Regions from separate parts of the Shimazuella sp. NTD247 genome, predicted to be linked through region 2. Evidence: riboswitches for the same ligand, from Rfam matches in the RefSeq annotation. Region 2 holds a riboswitch; each other region holds the start of a gene.
The links. Region 2 has a riboswitch for S-adenosylmethionine ahead of AC5WOC_RS00380 (methionine ABC transporter ATP-binding protein). Riboswitches for the same ligand answer to the same signal wherever they lie in the genome.
Positions count from the first base shown of each region.

Region 1 (5,227 bases), on a different contig from region 2:
CTCCACAAATGAACGGGCAGATGTTTGGGATCATCTTCCGGGAAATAGTTTTCTGGGAGATCAATGTGGATATCTTTTTTTGTATCTCGTATATACTCTTCTCGCAAAGTAAGTAAATCATATTCCGAGTGGCCAGTAACGAATACTTGCTTCTTATCCGTACTTGCTATGAGATATATTCCTGCTTCATCTGACTCTGATAATATTTCTAGATTCGGGATTTTCTCTATATCCCCACTCCGAATGTCCGTATAACGAGAATGCGGAGCATAAAATATATCATCAAAACCACGTAACAACTCTGTATTTGATTTCGTAACCTTGTGCTTATATATCCCCGACAACTTCTTTGCTAATGGGTACTTCTGAATGCCATAATGAAAATATAATGCAGCTTGTGCACCCCAGCATATATGCAAGGTAGAAGTTACATTGCTACTTTTCCACCGCATGATCTCTGTGAGTTCTTCCCAATAATCCACCTGTTCATATTCCAAATGTTCCACAGGTGCTCCTGTGATAATTAATCCATCAAAATACTGCTCCTTGATTTCTTCAAAGGTTTGATAAAACATTTCTAAATGACTTGGCGGTGTATTTTTGGAAGCGTGGGTTTGCAGATGCAGAAAACTCACCTCCAGTTGCAAAGGAGAATTACCAAGCAAACGGAGTAACTGCGTTTCTGTTGTTATTTTCGTTGGCATGATATTTAAGATCATAATTTTGAGTGGTCGTATCTCTTGATGGAATGCTTTTTCTTCAGGCATTACAAAAATATTTTCTTTTTGAAGGATTCCAGTAGCTGGAAGGTTATCTGGAATCTTGATCGGCACTACCCTTCCCTCCCATTTATTGTTGGCTTTTTGCTAATGCTTGTGCCAAATCTTCAATAATATCGTCAATCGACTCAATCCCAACAGATAGACGAATGAGATCTGGGGTCACACCAGCTGCTTTTTGTTCTTCTTCTGTTAGCTGTTGATGCGTTGTACTTGCTGGATGAATAATAAGTGATTTTGCATCTCCTACATTTGCTAGGTGGGAGAATAAAGAAACATTTTCAATCAATTTTCTCCCTGCCTCTGCTCCCCCCTTAATCCCAAATGTAAAGATCGCACCTTGACCGTTCGGTAAATATTTTTGTGATTTTTCAAAGGATGGATGATTTTCTAATCCGGGATGATTCACCCAATCAACACTCTCATGCTTCTCTAAAAATTCAGCCACACGCAAAGCATTTTCGCTATGTCGTTCCATGCGGAGGTGAAGTGTCTCTAATCCTTGTAGTAACAAAAATGCATTAAATGGTGAAATAGAAGCTCCTGTATCTCGCAGTAACTGCACTCGTGCTTTTATAATATAGGCCAAAGATCCCAATGCTTGAGTATAGGATACACCATGATAGCTAGGATCCGGCTCTGTCAAATCAGGAAACTTGCCATTACTCCAATCAAACTTGCCAGAATCAACGATGATACCGCCGATACTTGTGCCATGTCCTCCAATAAACTTTGTCGCGGAGTGAACAATGATATCCGCTCCAAATTCAAATGGCCTGCTTAAATATGGAGTAGCAAAAGTATTATCGATAATAAGCGGAATTCCAGATTCATGAGCTACATTAGCAACTGCCTCTACATCCAACACATCTAACTGTGGATTGCCGATAATCTCGGCAAAAACAGCCTTCGTCTTATCAGTTATCGCACTACGAAAATTGTTAGGATTGGTTTGATCTACAAAATGCACGTGAATGCCCAGTTTGGGAAGTGTATGTCGAAATAAGTTATATGTCCCACCATAAAGATTGCTAGAAGCGACAATCTCATCACCTGCCCTGGCAATATTTAAAATGGAGTAAGTAATTGCTGCTTGACCCGAACTGGTAGCGAGTGCTCCAACACCGCCTTCCAGCTCAGCGACCCTTTTTTCTAGAATATCGGTTGTAGGATTCATAATACGAGTATAAATGTTGCCGAATTCCTTTAATGCAAACAGATCTGCAGCATGCTGGGTATCATCAAAGACATAAGAAGTTGTCTGATAAATAGGAACAGCCCGCGCATTTGTTGCAGGATCAGGTGCCTGCCCTCCATGCACAGAAATTGTCTCAGGTCGAAATGTACTCATGTTATTTCCTCCTTTTTTAGCAAACAAAAAACCCCTTCCTTATCCAGAAGAGGCTTGGTTACAGATCCGCATCTTATCTGTTAGAGACAAGTAGTCTCTACAGGAATTGGCACCTTCTAGTGAATCAATCACTAGGGTTGCCGGGCATCATCGGGCCAGTCCCTCCGCCTCTCTGGATAAGAGATTTAACAAATATTCAGTTAAACAATAGGTTTACTTAATTATAGTCGTTTTCTTCCAGCTCATCAATATTCAAGTGTAAAAAATGGAGATATTTACAAAATCTCAATATTGGACTGCAAATTTATTCAACTTACCTTCTATTAGGGAGAATAACAACGACACTACCTTGTCCTTATCCAGATCCAGCTGTTCTTGCAAAATGGATGGATGTTGAAACCACATTGGAATAACTGCTAAATCAGTGCTTTTCAGGATTCAATTGATTAAATAACAAGTATGCATCTAAATCAGAGTCAGCCTTTTCCTCCCCTCTCGCATAACTTCCAAAAATGACAATCGCTTTGATGGAATCAAACCGCTCAGTCATATAATTTGTAAATGTAGTGATAAGGGACAATCGAAATCTCTCTCCTTTACCCAAAAAACCCCGCTCAGCATTTTATGATGGTGGGATTTCGTTTATTTTTAGCGAAGATTTATTTTTGTTTTGATCCCTCCTGCTCGCAATGGGCAGGAGGGGTTAGTAGCTAGTGGAGAAAAGATGACCTACCGCCACCGACCTCCAGTTACTGCACCGAGCATGGCAATGTACAAATCGTCCCGTTTGTGGCGGTCGATCTCCGTGACCTCGTTGACCTTATCCAGTGACGCTACGCGAATACTCTCGTAATTGCTACCCGCTTTGCTCTCTTCATTTCGCAGGGTCTTCATTCGGTTGAGATTCTGTCCATGAGCCTTGGACTTGGCATCTCCCTTTTGGTGGTCCTTACTGTTGTTGTACTGGTTGATTTCGATGCTCAGACCCTCGATATCATCCAGAATCTTCAGTTGTGCCAGCTTGGCCTGACCAGTCTTGAAGGCAGCTTCAGCCAGCGTGCGCACTGCTGTAGGATCAAAATCCTTTGTCTTCGAAGCGAACATTCGCAGAAGCTCGCCCACAGTTGCAGGAGGTGTCTTAGCCATGGTGTTCTCTTTCTCACTAGACAGATAGCCATGGATGTAGGCTATGATCTATTGTATCAGATGAATAGAAAAATTGAGAATAGAATGCTCCAAAATCTAACAACTTTTAAAAACAGGAAATTGAGTAGTTGCAGCACGTTTTGGTGACCCATCATGCAGAGAAAACGTCAGAGATTTGTGCTGGTTTAATTACAAGAGGGTAAAAAGGTAAGTGAGTTTCATTTTGATTTATCGATGTATATTTTGTTGTTATTGACCAAACAAATGCGGATGCAATTACAATATCTCCATGATAGGTGTGATCAAGAGGCTGAGTAATTATACTCAGCCTTAGACTTATGTCAATTAACGATTATGTTAATCATTCCCAAGATTTTGTTTGTTATTGCCCAACGCTCTACTCCATGACCATAATAAAATGGCAAATGGGACAAGCGTGATCAAAATGGTTAGCACTCCATCGACTAAAGACCAAGAGAAAAAAGTTGAAATAATTAATTTGTTCCAAGATTGGGTGATAAGCAAATAAGCTGCTGGAATAGTATAGGTTAAGAACAGAAAGATAGCCCAACACACTCCAAAAATGTAAAACCAAACATAACCCCTAATAAATCTCTTTTCACGGTTTGAAACCTGTGATAGCTCTTCTAATTCTTCCGACTTTACTCTTTTGAACCATTTTCTTACGGTCAAACGCGTATAATGTAATAAATTATTACTATTTAACATGATGGCTATCAGGTAATAAATGTCCGTTTCCATAAAAAAGAGGAATTGATATCCGATTCCTAGCCATAGCCCCAGATTTAAATAACGAATTAGGCTAATTTGAAAAGATGAAAAAGAAAAGACTCCTAAATCTTGAAGCCAAAGAAGTAAAACACAGAGAATTACAAGTGTAAAATCAAACATAATCCCTGCAAGGATAGGTTTGTATCGTTTTTTTCTTGGTAGTAAAACAATTCCTGACATATCTGTTTCTGCCACTGGGAAGACAAGCCGATGACTAAAACCGATACGACCATCCACTCCGAGAGAACGAGCCGCTAACAAATGAGAGACTTCATGTAAAAATAGAAGAAAAAAATTAATAAAAAAGAAAAGAATGAGAATAACTGATTGGGAACGACCTATGAAAAAATCTTGGTATCTTGGTATATAATCCGGATTAAAGACTGTAAGAAATACACAAAAAATAAATAACAAGGAAACGAAAATGTAGCTGTAACGATTAAACAAGAGTTGACCAATTCGACTTGTTAACCAAGGAAACTGCTCCTTTTGCTCCACTTTCTCATTTACTACTTTTTCATCAATCTGATAAATAAATGGATACTCATGAATTAAATCTTCTACAAATCCAACAACATCGATCTCTTGCTGCAACTGCTGTTCCATGATATGTTTCGTTTCGCCTACTGTTTTTCCTTCTCCCAGTAGCTCTATAATCTGGATCGCCATCTTTGGTAGAATAATAAACTCTCCAAGATCAAGGCGCCCAATCAAAACTTCATCCTCGTTTTCTTCTCTACTCGAAAGACGATGAAATTGACATATGCTGTCTATTGTTACCACTTCGATGTCACCTACTTTGATCAAAGAAGCCACTGTCCAGAGCGGATAGTGGCTTCTTTGATCTTAAACTAAATTTAGTAATGGCAGCGGTTTCACTTTTATAAATTTTTGCCATCCATACAAACTTCATTCATCCATCATTTGAATTATTCCAGAGATTTGGTTGGTTTCACTTTTGCTACTTTTTTAATTTTAATTTTCAATCAGGTAACCCCCTTAAATTTGGAGTTTTAATGATAAAGAATATACTTATAATTAGTATAGTTCTTATTTGTTAATGTATAAAAAATAATATATATAGTCAATATACTTGATAAAATTATTTTCTATTCCATTTAGAATGAACCTCTCCCAGATGCGACTACAATATCTACCA
Region 1 covers NZ_JCAJZU010000002.1:48,129-53,355, forward strand. The annotation lists gene metA (homoserine O-acetyltransferase MetA) at 1-833, opposite strand, end outside; gene AC5WOC_RS04530 (homocysteine synthase) at 850-2,130, opposite strand; SAM riboswitch class I at 2,201-2,313, opposite strand; gene AC5WOC_RS04535 (nucleotidyltransferase domain-containing protein) at 2,552-2,710, opposite strand; gene AC5WOC_RS04540 (hypothetical protein) at 2,860-3,276, opposite strand; gene AC5WOC_RS04545 (PqqD family protein) at 3,634-4,851, opposite strand.
Region 1: it holds a riboswitch for S-adenosylmethionine, as region 2 does, so the genes downstream of both, AC5WOC_RS04530 (homocysteine synthase) here and AC5WOC_RS00380 (methionine ABC transporter ATP-binding protein) in region 2, are expected to answer to the same signal.

Region 2 (5,227 bases):
GGGGTTAATTTAAACCCTTATTTTTGAATGAAACACCAAATCATTCGGTGATACTTTTCTCGTCATCTATGAAATATTAAACATCATAACTGATTCCGAGTAATGTGGAACAAAGGGATTATGAAGTAATTCCCGATATCACTTGTTCTTTATTTTTTGTTCTCTTATTCACCACCATGATACCAAGGCAAACGAGAACCAGTCCACCAAAAGTCAAGATACTCAATTTTTCAGACAGGAGGATGGAAGAATAAAACACACCAAATATCGGGATCAAAAAAAGAAAGACAGATGCTTTGCTCACTGGATGATAGCGAAGTAAAATATTCCAAAAAAATGTTCCGATCAATGCTACCAATGATAAGTAGACAAACGTAAGTCCTGATTGAATATCAAAATGAAAAGGTAAAAAACCAGCTTTCCAAATACCTACACTGATAAGGCATAAGGAACCGACAAACAATTGATAAAAGGTGATGATATCAATTTCAAATCTAGCAGATTCGTGCCGTGCTAATAGATTTCCTGAAGCAGCTGCTAAATTAGAGAGGAGCAGTAAAATTTCTCCCAGTCCAAATCCTATCTCCATGGAAATCGAATGCAGACTCACAACGACGATCCCTAAAAATCCGATGCTGATGCCCAATGCTTTGCGTAAATTCAACCGATCATTTGTATCAATAAAGTGTGCTATCAAAATTTGAAACAAGGTTGAAGTTCCTGTAAGTATAACCGTAGTCATACTTGAGGAGATGCTTACTCCTACATAGAAGAAAATATATTGCAAAAAGTTTTGTACAAATCCGACTTTGCTCAAAGAGCGAAATGCAGAGCGCTGGAAGACACGTTTTTTGCTGATGAGTCGAATAAAAACGTACAGAATAAGCGCAGATAAGAGGAAGCGATAACCAGCAAAGACAAGTTCTGTACTATAGTCATGTGTCTGGATGGATAGCCATTTATAGCTGAGTTTGATAAGAGGAGCTGGACTCGCCCAAAGTAACGTAACGATCAAAATGGTTGCACTAAATCCTAGCGGGTGGGTGACAAACTTTTTCATATCGTTCTTTCCTTCCTCCATAATTTCGAATCTTGTTTTTTAGAGACATGAATGAATATTAATATATTCATTCATATTAGAGCAAAGTCTTTCCTTTTTGTCAAGTTGAACACGGTTACGACAGTTGATATGATTTCAATCAAGTGTTTTTGTTCGTATTTCGAGCGAGAAAATCCACGGTTTCAATCGTGGGATGAAAAGCAGCGTTGTTCGAAACCCCAAAAAAAGGGGTTGCAAGAACAACAAATCTTTGTATATTAGAACACATGATCGGTGATCATCCTACTGGTAGTAGGTTTGTTCTTTGAAAATGTAGTGGTATAGGGTTTCGGTGGCAAATGGATACGTCTCCCACCGAGTAAAACCATTAGAGGCAGGAAAAGAACTAGAGCGCTGGTAACAGGCGTTCCGCCCATGTGGGTACACTTCTAACTGCATGGGATGGGCTGATGAGACAGCCCCAAACTTAGGAGTTGCACAAAACAGAAATGGACGCATGTAGCAGAACTACCTAAGAATCCCACGACTTTAGTCGTGGAGAGTCTCAAAAAGTTGATTTCTAAAAAATCATTTAATTCAATATCAATATCTAAATTGGTTCTATCCCTTCATTAATTGATTGTTTTTCCTAAGCTCAATTAACTGTATTGTGTTGGCAGTATATCTAACTGTATAATTTTCTTTTTAATTACAGTGATTCCTAAAAACAGATTGACATACTTTGTATTTAAATATAAAATGAAAAAAATTAAATATCACTTCTTATCGAGAGAGATGGAGGGACTGGCCCTTTGATATCTCAGCAACAGATCATTTGATACTGTGCTAATTCCAGCAAGCGGAATGCTTGGAAGATGGGAAGAGTTACTTAAATGAACGGATAAACATTTAAAACGCCTCTTTCTATTTTTAGAAAGAGGCGTTTTTTGTTTTTCGTTTAAACTTTTTGTGAGAGGAGGAAGAAGATTGATTGAATTAGTAGATATCAGCAAACGCTATCCTGGTTCACCTGCCGTAGATGCTTTAAAGGAAGTATCTCTTCATGTGCAAAAAGGAGAAATTTTTGGTGTTGTCGGTGTAAGTGGAGCTGGGAAAAGCTCTTTGCTCCGTTCAGTTAATTTCTTGGAGAAACCAACTTCAGGAGAAGTCAAGGTTGATGGTATCTCTTTATCTACTTTGTCAGCAAATCAACTCCGAGAAACACGTAGAAAAATAGGAATGATATTTCAGCAGTTTCATTTGTTAGAAACAAAGACGGTGTTTCACAATGTGGCTTTACCACTCTATTTAACTGGAAAGAAAAAAGGAGAGGTAGAGAATAGAGTACTCGAATTGCTTGATTTTGTTGGTCTTGCGGATCGGGTAGATTATTATCCCGGACAGCTTTCAGGCGGACAAAAACAACGAGTTGGGATTGCTAGAGCTTTAGCAACTGATCCTCATATTTTATTGTGTGACGAAGCAACATCTGCCCTTGATCCTGATACAACTAAGTCCGTACTTGATCTATTACGTAGGGTGAATAAAAACTATGGAATTACCATTTTATTAATCACACATGAAATGGATGTTGTTCGCAAACTTTGTGATCGGGTTGCGGTTTTGGATCAGGGGAGGATTGTAGAGCAAGGTTTTGTCTACGATGTATTTACCAATCCAAAATCAGATACAGCAAAACGGTTTGTGAGTACAATTTTTCAACAACAACTTCCAATAAGTATTCGAAGTTTATTAAAAGAACAAGTAAAGATTTATCGCATTACATTTACCGGGAGTAATGCAACAGAGCCTTTGATTGCAGAAACAATCAGAAAATTCCAGACCAATATCAACATTTTGCAAGGAAATATAACCGAATTGCAAAGTAGGCCTTTTGGAGATTTGTTAATCAGTATTGAAAGTGATGAAAAAAAAGTGGAAGAAGTTATTCGTTATTTAAAAGATAGAAAAGTATTTGTAAGGGAGGTGAAAGGAGATGGTGTTTGATTGGGCTGTTTTTTGGCCGCAGTTAGTAGATGGCATTTTGGCAACGCTTATTATGGTTTTTGTATCGCTTGTATTTTCCATACTTCTAGGTTTTCCATTAGGCGTTGTACTCGTAGTGACAAGATCGGACCATATTTTGGAAAATAAAGTTGTGTTTACGATATTAAATACCATCATCAATATATTTCGGTCAGTCCCATTTATTATTTTATTGGTTGCCATTATTCCTTTTACTCGTTTGGTAACCGGTTCATCAATAGGCACTGCGGCAGCGATTGTTCCTCTTATTTTTTATGCAGCCCCTTATTTTGCACGTTTAGTAGAAAATTCTTTATTAGAAGTAGATAACGGAGTGGTGGAGGCAGCCCAAGCGATGGGTGCTACTCCTTGGCAAATCATTTGGCGATTTCTTTTGCCGGAATCCCTGAGCTCTCTATTTTTAGCGGCGACGATTGCTACGATTGGATTGATTGGTGCCAGTGCAATGGCAGGTGCAGTTGGCGGAGGTGGATTAGGAGATCTTGCGATTACATACGGCTATAACCAGTTTGAAGTGCGTGTTGTGATTATTACGGTGATCTTATTAATTATCATTGTTCAACTTGTACAAACTTTAGGAAATTATTTAGCCCGATTAGTGAGGAGAAAATAATATGAAAAAAATATCATCTATTGTTATAGCACTACTGCTACTTGTAGGATTGGTGGCAGGCTGCTCAAGTAAAGATAATCAGACAATAAAAGTAGGAATAAGCAGTTCTGATACAAAAGTTTGGGAGTTTATTAAACAACAAGCACAAAAACAAGGTTTAACGATTCAAGTTGTTACTTTTAATGATTATGTGCAGCCTAATCTATCTCTGGCAGATGGCAGTTTAGATGCAAATGCTTTTCAAACAGTTTCTTACTTTAATGAATTTAAAAAACAAAGAAAACTTGATTTAAGTGCCATTGGTACAACTGTGCTTGCTCCCATGGGTGTTTACTCCAAAAAGTATAAAGATATTAGTCAAATCCCAGATGGTGCAACGATAACCATTCCAAATGAAGCAAGCAATGGTGGTCGAGCATTGCTGCTTTTGGAAAAAGCAGGTTTGCTAAAATTAAAAGATGGTTTTAACGGCAAAGGTTTGACAGAGGCAATTGCTTCCAATCCGAAAAACTTAAAAATCGTTACCGTTGCTGCTCCGCAAACACCACGTTCGATGGATGATGCTGCTGCAGCAGTAATCAATAATGGCATAGCTGTAAGTGCTGGATTAAGCCCAGTGACAGATCCGATTTTTAAAGAGGATAAAACAGCAAAACCTTATATCAATATTATCGCAACGCAAACAAAAAATAAAAATAATGCCAATTTGCAGAAGCTAGTGAAAATCTATCAATCTCCTGAAGTTGCAGCATATATTAAAAAAGTTTATAACGGCGGTGTAATTCCTACCGTGGTTCCTGTCTCCGAAATCGAAAATCTTTAAAAGGTGAGTGAATCCAATGACAACCAAAACAATATCAGTTCGTGAAAAAGTGGCTCAATTTATAGAAGAGAATCGAGAACGATTAATACAGATCAGCCATGATATTCATGAACATCCGGAGATTGGCAATGAAGAGTATTATGCAAGTGGTATTCATATACGATTATTAGAAGAATATGGATTTATAGTCGAAACAGATGTAGCTGGGCACCCAACTGGGTTTATCGCTCGGAAAAAAAGCAACATATCCGGTCCCGTAATTGGATATCTAGCGGAATATGATGCTTTGCCAGGTTTGGGACATGCTTGTGGACATAACATCATTGGCACAGCAAGTGTAGCAGCTGGAATAGCGTTAGGAGAAGTCATTGAAGAAATAGGCGGGGAAGTGGTAGTGTTTGGCACGCCAGCAGAAGAAGGAGGGCCAAATGGAAGTGCCAAAGCTAGTTTTGTCAAAGATAATCGTTTTACTGGTATTGATGTTTGCGCTATGCTGCATCCAAATAGTGAAACTGCGAAAACAACACCATCTCTTGCACTGGATCCGCTTATTTTCTCCTTCTATGGTAAAGCTGCTCATGCTGCTGCTGCCCCTGATAAGGGAATTAATGCTTTGGACGCAGTAATCCAACTTTACAATGGGATCAATGCATTACGGCAGCATGTTCCAGATGATGTTCGCATGCATGGTGTAATCACTCATGGC
Region 2 covers NZ_JCAJZU010000001.1:79,338-84,564, forward strand. The annotation lists gene AC5WOC_RS00375 (DMT family transporter) at 119-1,060, opposite strand; SAM riboswitch class I at 1,820-1,921, shown strand; gene AC5WOC_RS00380 (methionine ABC transporter ATP-binding protein) at 2,027-3,046, shown strand; gene AC5WOC_RS00385 (methionine ABC transporter permease) at 3,036-3,698, shown strand; gene AC5WOC_RS00390 (MetQ/NlpA family ABC transporter substrate-binding protein) at 3,700-4,521, shown strand; gene AC5WOC_RS00395 (M20 family metallopeptidase) at 4,538-5,227, shown strand, end outside.

Region 3 (5,227 bases), on a different contig from region 2:
CCTGCCATGTTGTAGGTTTTACTCATGGTATAAATCTCAATCCCAATATCTTTTGCTCCAGGTGTCTGCAAAAAGCTCAGCGGCTTTTGACCGTCATATCCGATTGCACCGTAGGCAAAATCATGGACTACACAAATGTTATTTGTTTTTGCTGTCAGCACGGTTTTTTGGAAAAAATCAGAAGTGGCCACACCAGCTGTAGGGTTATTAGGATAATTTAAAAACATTAATTTTGCTTGTTCCAAAATGGATGCAGATATATTTTCATAGTCTGGAAGAAAATCATTCTCTGCAAGCAGGGGCATCATTTCCATTTTTGCATCAGCCATCGCAATTCCAGACCAATAATCTGGATATCCGGGATCAGGAACCAAAGCGATATCTCCTTGATTTAAAAAGCATTGTGCGATTTCGACTAAACCAACTTTTCCGCCAAATAATACAGCTACTTCTGTGTGGGGATCAATTGCAACCCCATACTCTCGTTTATAGTAAGTTGCTATTGCCTCTTTGAGAAACGGAAATCCTCGAAAAGGAGAGTATTTATGATAGGCAGGGTTTGTAGCTGCTGTTTGCAAAGCGGAAATAATATGGTTTGGAGTTGGTAAATCTGGATTTCCCTGCCCAAGATTAATCACATCATATCCAGCTTGCGAATAACGATTCACATCTTTCACTAATTTAGCAAAAAACTGTTCGGGTAGTTGATGCATTCTTTTTGCATATTGAAATGTTTGCAATTATTCCACTTCCTGTACCTGTTTCTAGTCATTTATGTTATTATTTAGAGGAACAACTGTCAAAATGTTTTTGGTTAGTAAACGAATGTTTATTGACAAAATGAAGAGAACGATTTAATATTCGATTTAAATTCTTTTTAATGACAGGTTGAACGTAAAAATAAATAGGTTAGCTATCTCTTATCAAGAGTAGGTGGAGGGAAATGGCCCGATGAAACCCAGCAACCGACCGTAATACCATCGTAAGATGGGGCTCTTTGTGTATGACAGGGCCGTGGTAATACCACGCATGGCACGGTGCTAATTCCAACAGATTTAATCTGTAAGATAAGAGGTTTGGACTGTTCCAAGCCTCTTTCGTACAGAAAGAGGTTTTTTGATTTGCGCAAAAAGGAGAGATTGGAAAATGGTAACAACGCAGGAGCGTTCTTATCAAGCGTTGACGGTAGAATCCGTACGAAAAGTGATAGAGCAGCTCCAATATTTTGAAGATGTTGAGCAGTTAAGGGTATCAGAAATCGGCGATGGAAACCTCAATTATGTGTTTCTTTTAGAAGATCCCATTACCGGAAAATCAATTGTTGTCAAGCAAGCACTTCCATATGCAAAAGTAGTCGGGGAAAGCTGGCCCTTGACACTTGATCGAGCAAAGATTGAATATTTGTCACTGCAAAAAGCTGCAGAAGTAGTTCCCGAGTTAGTTCCGGTTGTTTATGATCATGATCATGATCTGGCTTATACAGTGATGGAAGATTTATCTTCTCATGAGATATTACGAACTGCCCTGATCCAAGGGGAACAATATCCAAACTTGGGTAAAGATATTGGTACTTATACTGCGCAAACGTTGTTCCATACCAGCGATTTCTTCCTGCATCCTTTCACCAAAAAAGCATTGGTACATGACTTTTTGAATCCAGAATTATGTAAAATTACGGAAGATCTAGTTTTTACCGATCCTTTTTTTGACCATGATACAAATGAAATATCTGATGAAATGAGATCATTTGTAACCGAATTTTGGCAAGATGACGAGTTAAAACGCGAAGCAGCGAAATTAAAACTGCAATTTCTAACGGAAGCGGAAGCACTGCTTCATGGAGATCTTCATACAGGTAGTATTTTTGTAACCAAAGATTCTACCAAAGTGATTGATCCGGAATTTGCATTTGTAGGTCCTATCGGATTTGATCTGGGTCAATTTTTTGCTAATCTGCTGCTCAATTTTTTGTCGCAAGAAGCACATATCAAAGATGAAGAACAATTACTATCATTTCGTAACTATTTATTAGATACGTGTCAACAAACATGGGAGACATTTTCGGTGCAATTTTTAGAGCTCTGCAAGACAAAAGGGCATTATACTTTTTCAAGTATTCCGGGTGTAGCAGAAGCTTTTGTTGAAAAAGTTTGGTCAGACAGTCTTGGATTTGCTGGCTGTGAGATAGTCAGAAGAACCATTGGTTTGGCACAGGTTGCTGATTTAAATACAATTGATGATGCTCCTGTTCAGATTGACTTAAAACAAAAAGCATTGGATGCTGGAGCACAACTGATTAAAAATAGACACGAAATCAAAGGAATTCACGCTTTTTTATCTTGGGCACAGGAGTCGTTGACATGATAACTACTGAATCGAGGCAGTCCATCGTATCTGTTATTTACAACAAAGATCATATTTCTTTATTGGACCAGCGTTTATTACCACAAAAAGTAGAATATGTTCGCCTATATACGATTGAAGATGTTTGGAATGCCATCTATCAGTTGCAAGTCAGAGGCGCACCAGCAATTGGCATTGCTGCTGCCTTTGGCTTAGCTGTTTGGGCAAATCAGTGGCAATCATCCGATCTTCCCGCCTTTTTAGCTGCATTGGATAAGGTCAAAGAACAACTTGCTCAGTCTCGCCCCACTGCTGTAAATCTGTTTTGGGCATTGGATCGTGTAGTTCGCCATGCCGTACAGGCAACAAGTGTTATCGAAGCGAAAAACTATATTGAGCAAGAGGCATTGAAAATCCAAGCAGAAGATGAACAAACTTGTCGACGAATTGGAGAATATGGATTGACTCTTTTTTCAGATGAGCAAAAAATTATGACCATCTGCAATGCGGGCAGTATTGCTACAGCAAGATACGGGACTGCTCTGGCTCCCTTTTATATAGCGAAGGAAAAAGGATGGAATTTACATGTATATGCCTGTGAAACACGTCCACTGCTGCAAGGTGCTAGACTTACTACTTGGGAATTACAGCAAGCAAATATTGATGTCACATTAATTACAGACAACATGTCTGCACACACAATGAAAACGAAACAAATCGACGCAGTAATCGTCGGCTGTGACCGGGTAGCCAGAAATGGCGATACGGCTAATAAAATTGGTACATTAGGCTTGGCATTGCAAGCAAAAGCGCTGAATATTCCCTTTTATGTAGCTGCTCCTTTATCTACGATTGATTTTCATACTTGCACAGGTCAAGATATTCCGATAGAAGAACGACCAGCTACAGAAGTTTCGCGATTTGGTGAGGTACCTACTGCGCCTGTTTCCACCAAAGTATTTAATCCTGCATTTGACGTCACACCCAAAGAGTATATTACAGCAATTATTACTGATCATGGCATATTTTCACCAGACAAACTCGAATCGCTCATCGAGCGTATACCAAAGGGGAAAACAACATGAAACGCTTGAAATGGGTCACTGTTATTTTAGCAGTGGTATTCGCACTAACCGCTTGCTCAAACGAACAAAACCAAGTAAATCAATCAACTAATCAGAATAATGCCGCAGAAGACACATCGACTTCTAATAAAAATACAAATATTCCAGAGAAGTTGAAAAAACCTTTAAAAATAGCCGCGATTTCGCAATTGTCGATTGGAACATTCTCTAGTCAATACATCGCTGGAATTCAAGCTCAAGTGAAAGCGTTTGGAGGAGAAGTTCAGGTATATAACTCGGATAATGATTTATCGAAAATGGCGTCTAACATTGATACAGCAGTCAGTCAAAAAGTAGATGGGATTTTACTCGATCATGGTCGAGCTGATGCTTTATTACCAAGTGTGAAAAAGGCAATAGCTGCCGGTATACCTGTTATTTCCTTTGATAGTGACATTCATCTTCCAGGTGTAACGGTTATTGATCAAGATGATTACTCTCTTGCTTGGAATTCTTTGAGAACCCTTGCCCAAGATTTAAATGGAAAAGGCAACATCGTATATGTATGGGTTGGGGGATTCGCGCCTATGGAAAACCGCAATGTCATTTACAAAGCTTTTCAACAACGTTATCCAGATATAAAAGAAATTGCAAAATTCGGCAATGCTTCCAATAACACTGCATTAGATACACAGACACAAATGGAGGCTATTCTACAAAAATATCCGAAAGGTCAAATTGATGCTGTGTTTGCACCATGGGACGAATTTGCCAAAGGTGTTACAAGAGCAATTCAACAAGCTGGCAGAACCGAGATAAAAGTATATGGAATTGATTTAAGCGATGAAGACCTGCAACTTATTCAGCAAAATAATAGTCCATGGGTAGCGAGTACTGCAACGGATCCAACAGAAGTAGGAAAAATTCAAGTCCGGTTCCTCTATCAAAAAATAGCAGGGGAAAAGATTCCGCAAGTTTATAGTGTACAGCCTCATTTAGTTGAAAAGAAAAATTTGCCTGCACAAGCTGTCAATATGAATCAACTTGGAAAATATATTGCAGGTTGGGGAGCAACACAAACAGCAGTTTCTCCATGGATGGATAAGTTAGCCGAGGCGAATAAAAAATGACACTCCAAATGAAAAAGATTATGAAATCATTTCACCAGAATCATGTTCTGCGCGGGGTAGATTTTATGGTCAATAAAGGAGAAATTCATGCTTTATTAGGAGTGAATGGTGCAGGTAAAAGTACATTAGTAAACATTTTATCAGGGCAACTAGAGAAAGATGATGGAGAGATAACGATTGGAGGGCGGCAAGTGTCGCTCTCTTCTCCGCATAAGGCGATCGAAGCAGGAATTGGCATCGTCGTTCAAGAGGTAGACGCTGCATTGTTTGCAGAGTTGACAGTGGCTGAGAATGTTACCATTCATGAATTGATTCAAGGACCTTTTTTTCTTCAAAGAAAAAAGCGAAAAGACAGAGCAAAAGAACTGTTACAAAAAGTCGGTTTGAAAATTTCCGTTAATCGCTTGGTTTCCGAGTGTAGTTTAAGTGAGAAACAGCAAATTATTATTGCGCAAGCAATAGCCAGAGATACACAGTATTTGATTTTAGATGAACCAACGGCACCGCTTAGTCAAGAGGAGAGCTCCATTCTGTTTCAGCTGATCAATCGACTTAAAGAAAATGGGGTCGGCATTGTATACATCTCTCATCGCTTACCAGAAATTCGAAAAATATGTGATCGAATTACTGTATTAAGAGAAGGGAAGACGGTTTTACAAAGTGAAGTATCAAAAGTCACGGATGACGAAA
Region 3 covers NZ_JCAJZU010000002.1:298,571-303,797, reverse strand. The annotation lists gene AC5WOC_RS05955 (pyridoxal phosphate-dependent aminotransferase) at 1-740, opposite strand, end outside; SAM riboswitch class I at 918-1,074, shown strand; gene mtnK (S-methyl-5-thioribose kinase) at 1,147-2,364, shown strand; gene mtnA (S-methyl-5-thioribose-1-phosphate isomerase) at 2,361-3,428, shown strand; gene AC5WOC_RS05940 (sugar ABC transporter substrate-binding protein) at 3,425-4,537, shown strand; gene AC5WOC_RS05935 (sugar ABC transporter ATP-binding protein) at 4,534-5,227, shown strand, end outside.
Region 3: it holds a riboswitch for S-adenosylmethionine, as region 2 does, so the genes downstream of both, mtnK (S-methyl-5-thioribose kinase) here and AC5WOC_RS00380 (methionine ABC transporter ATP-binding protein) in region 2, are expected to answer to the same signal.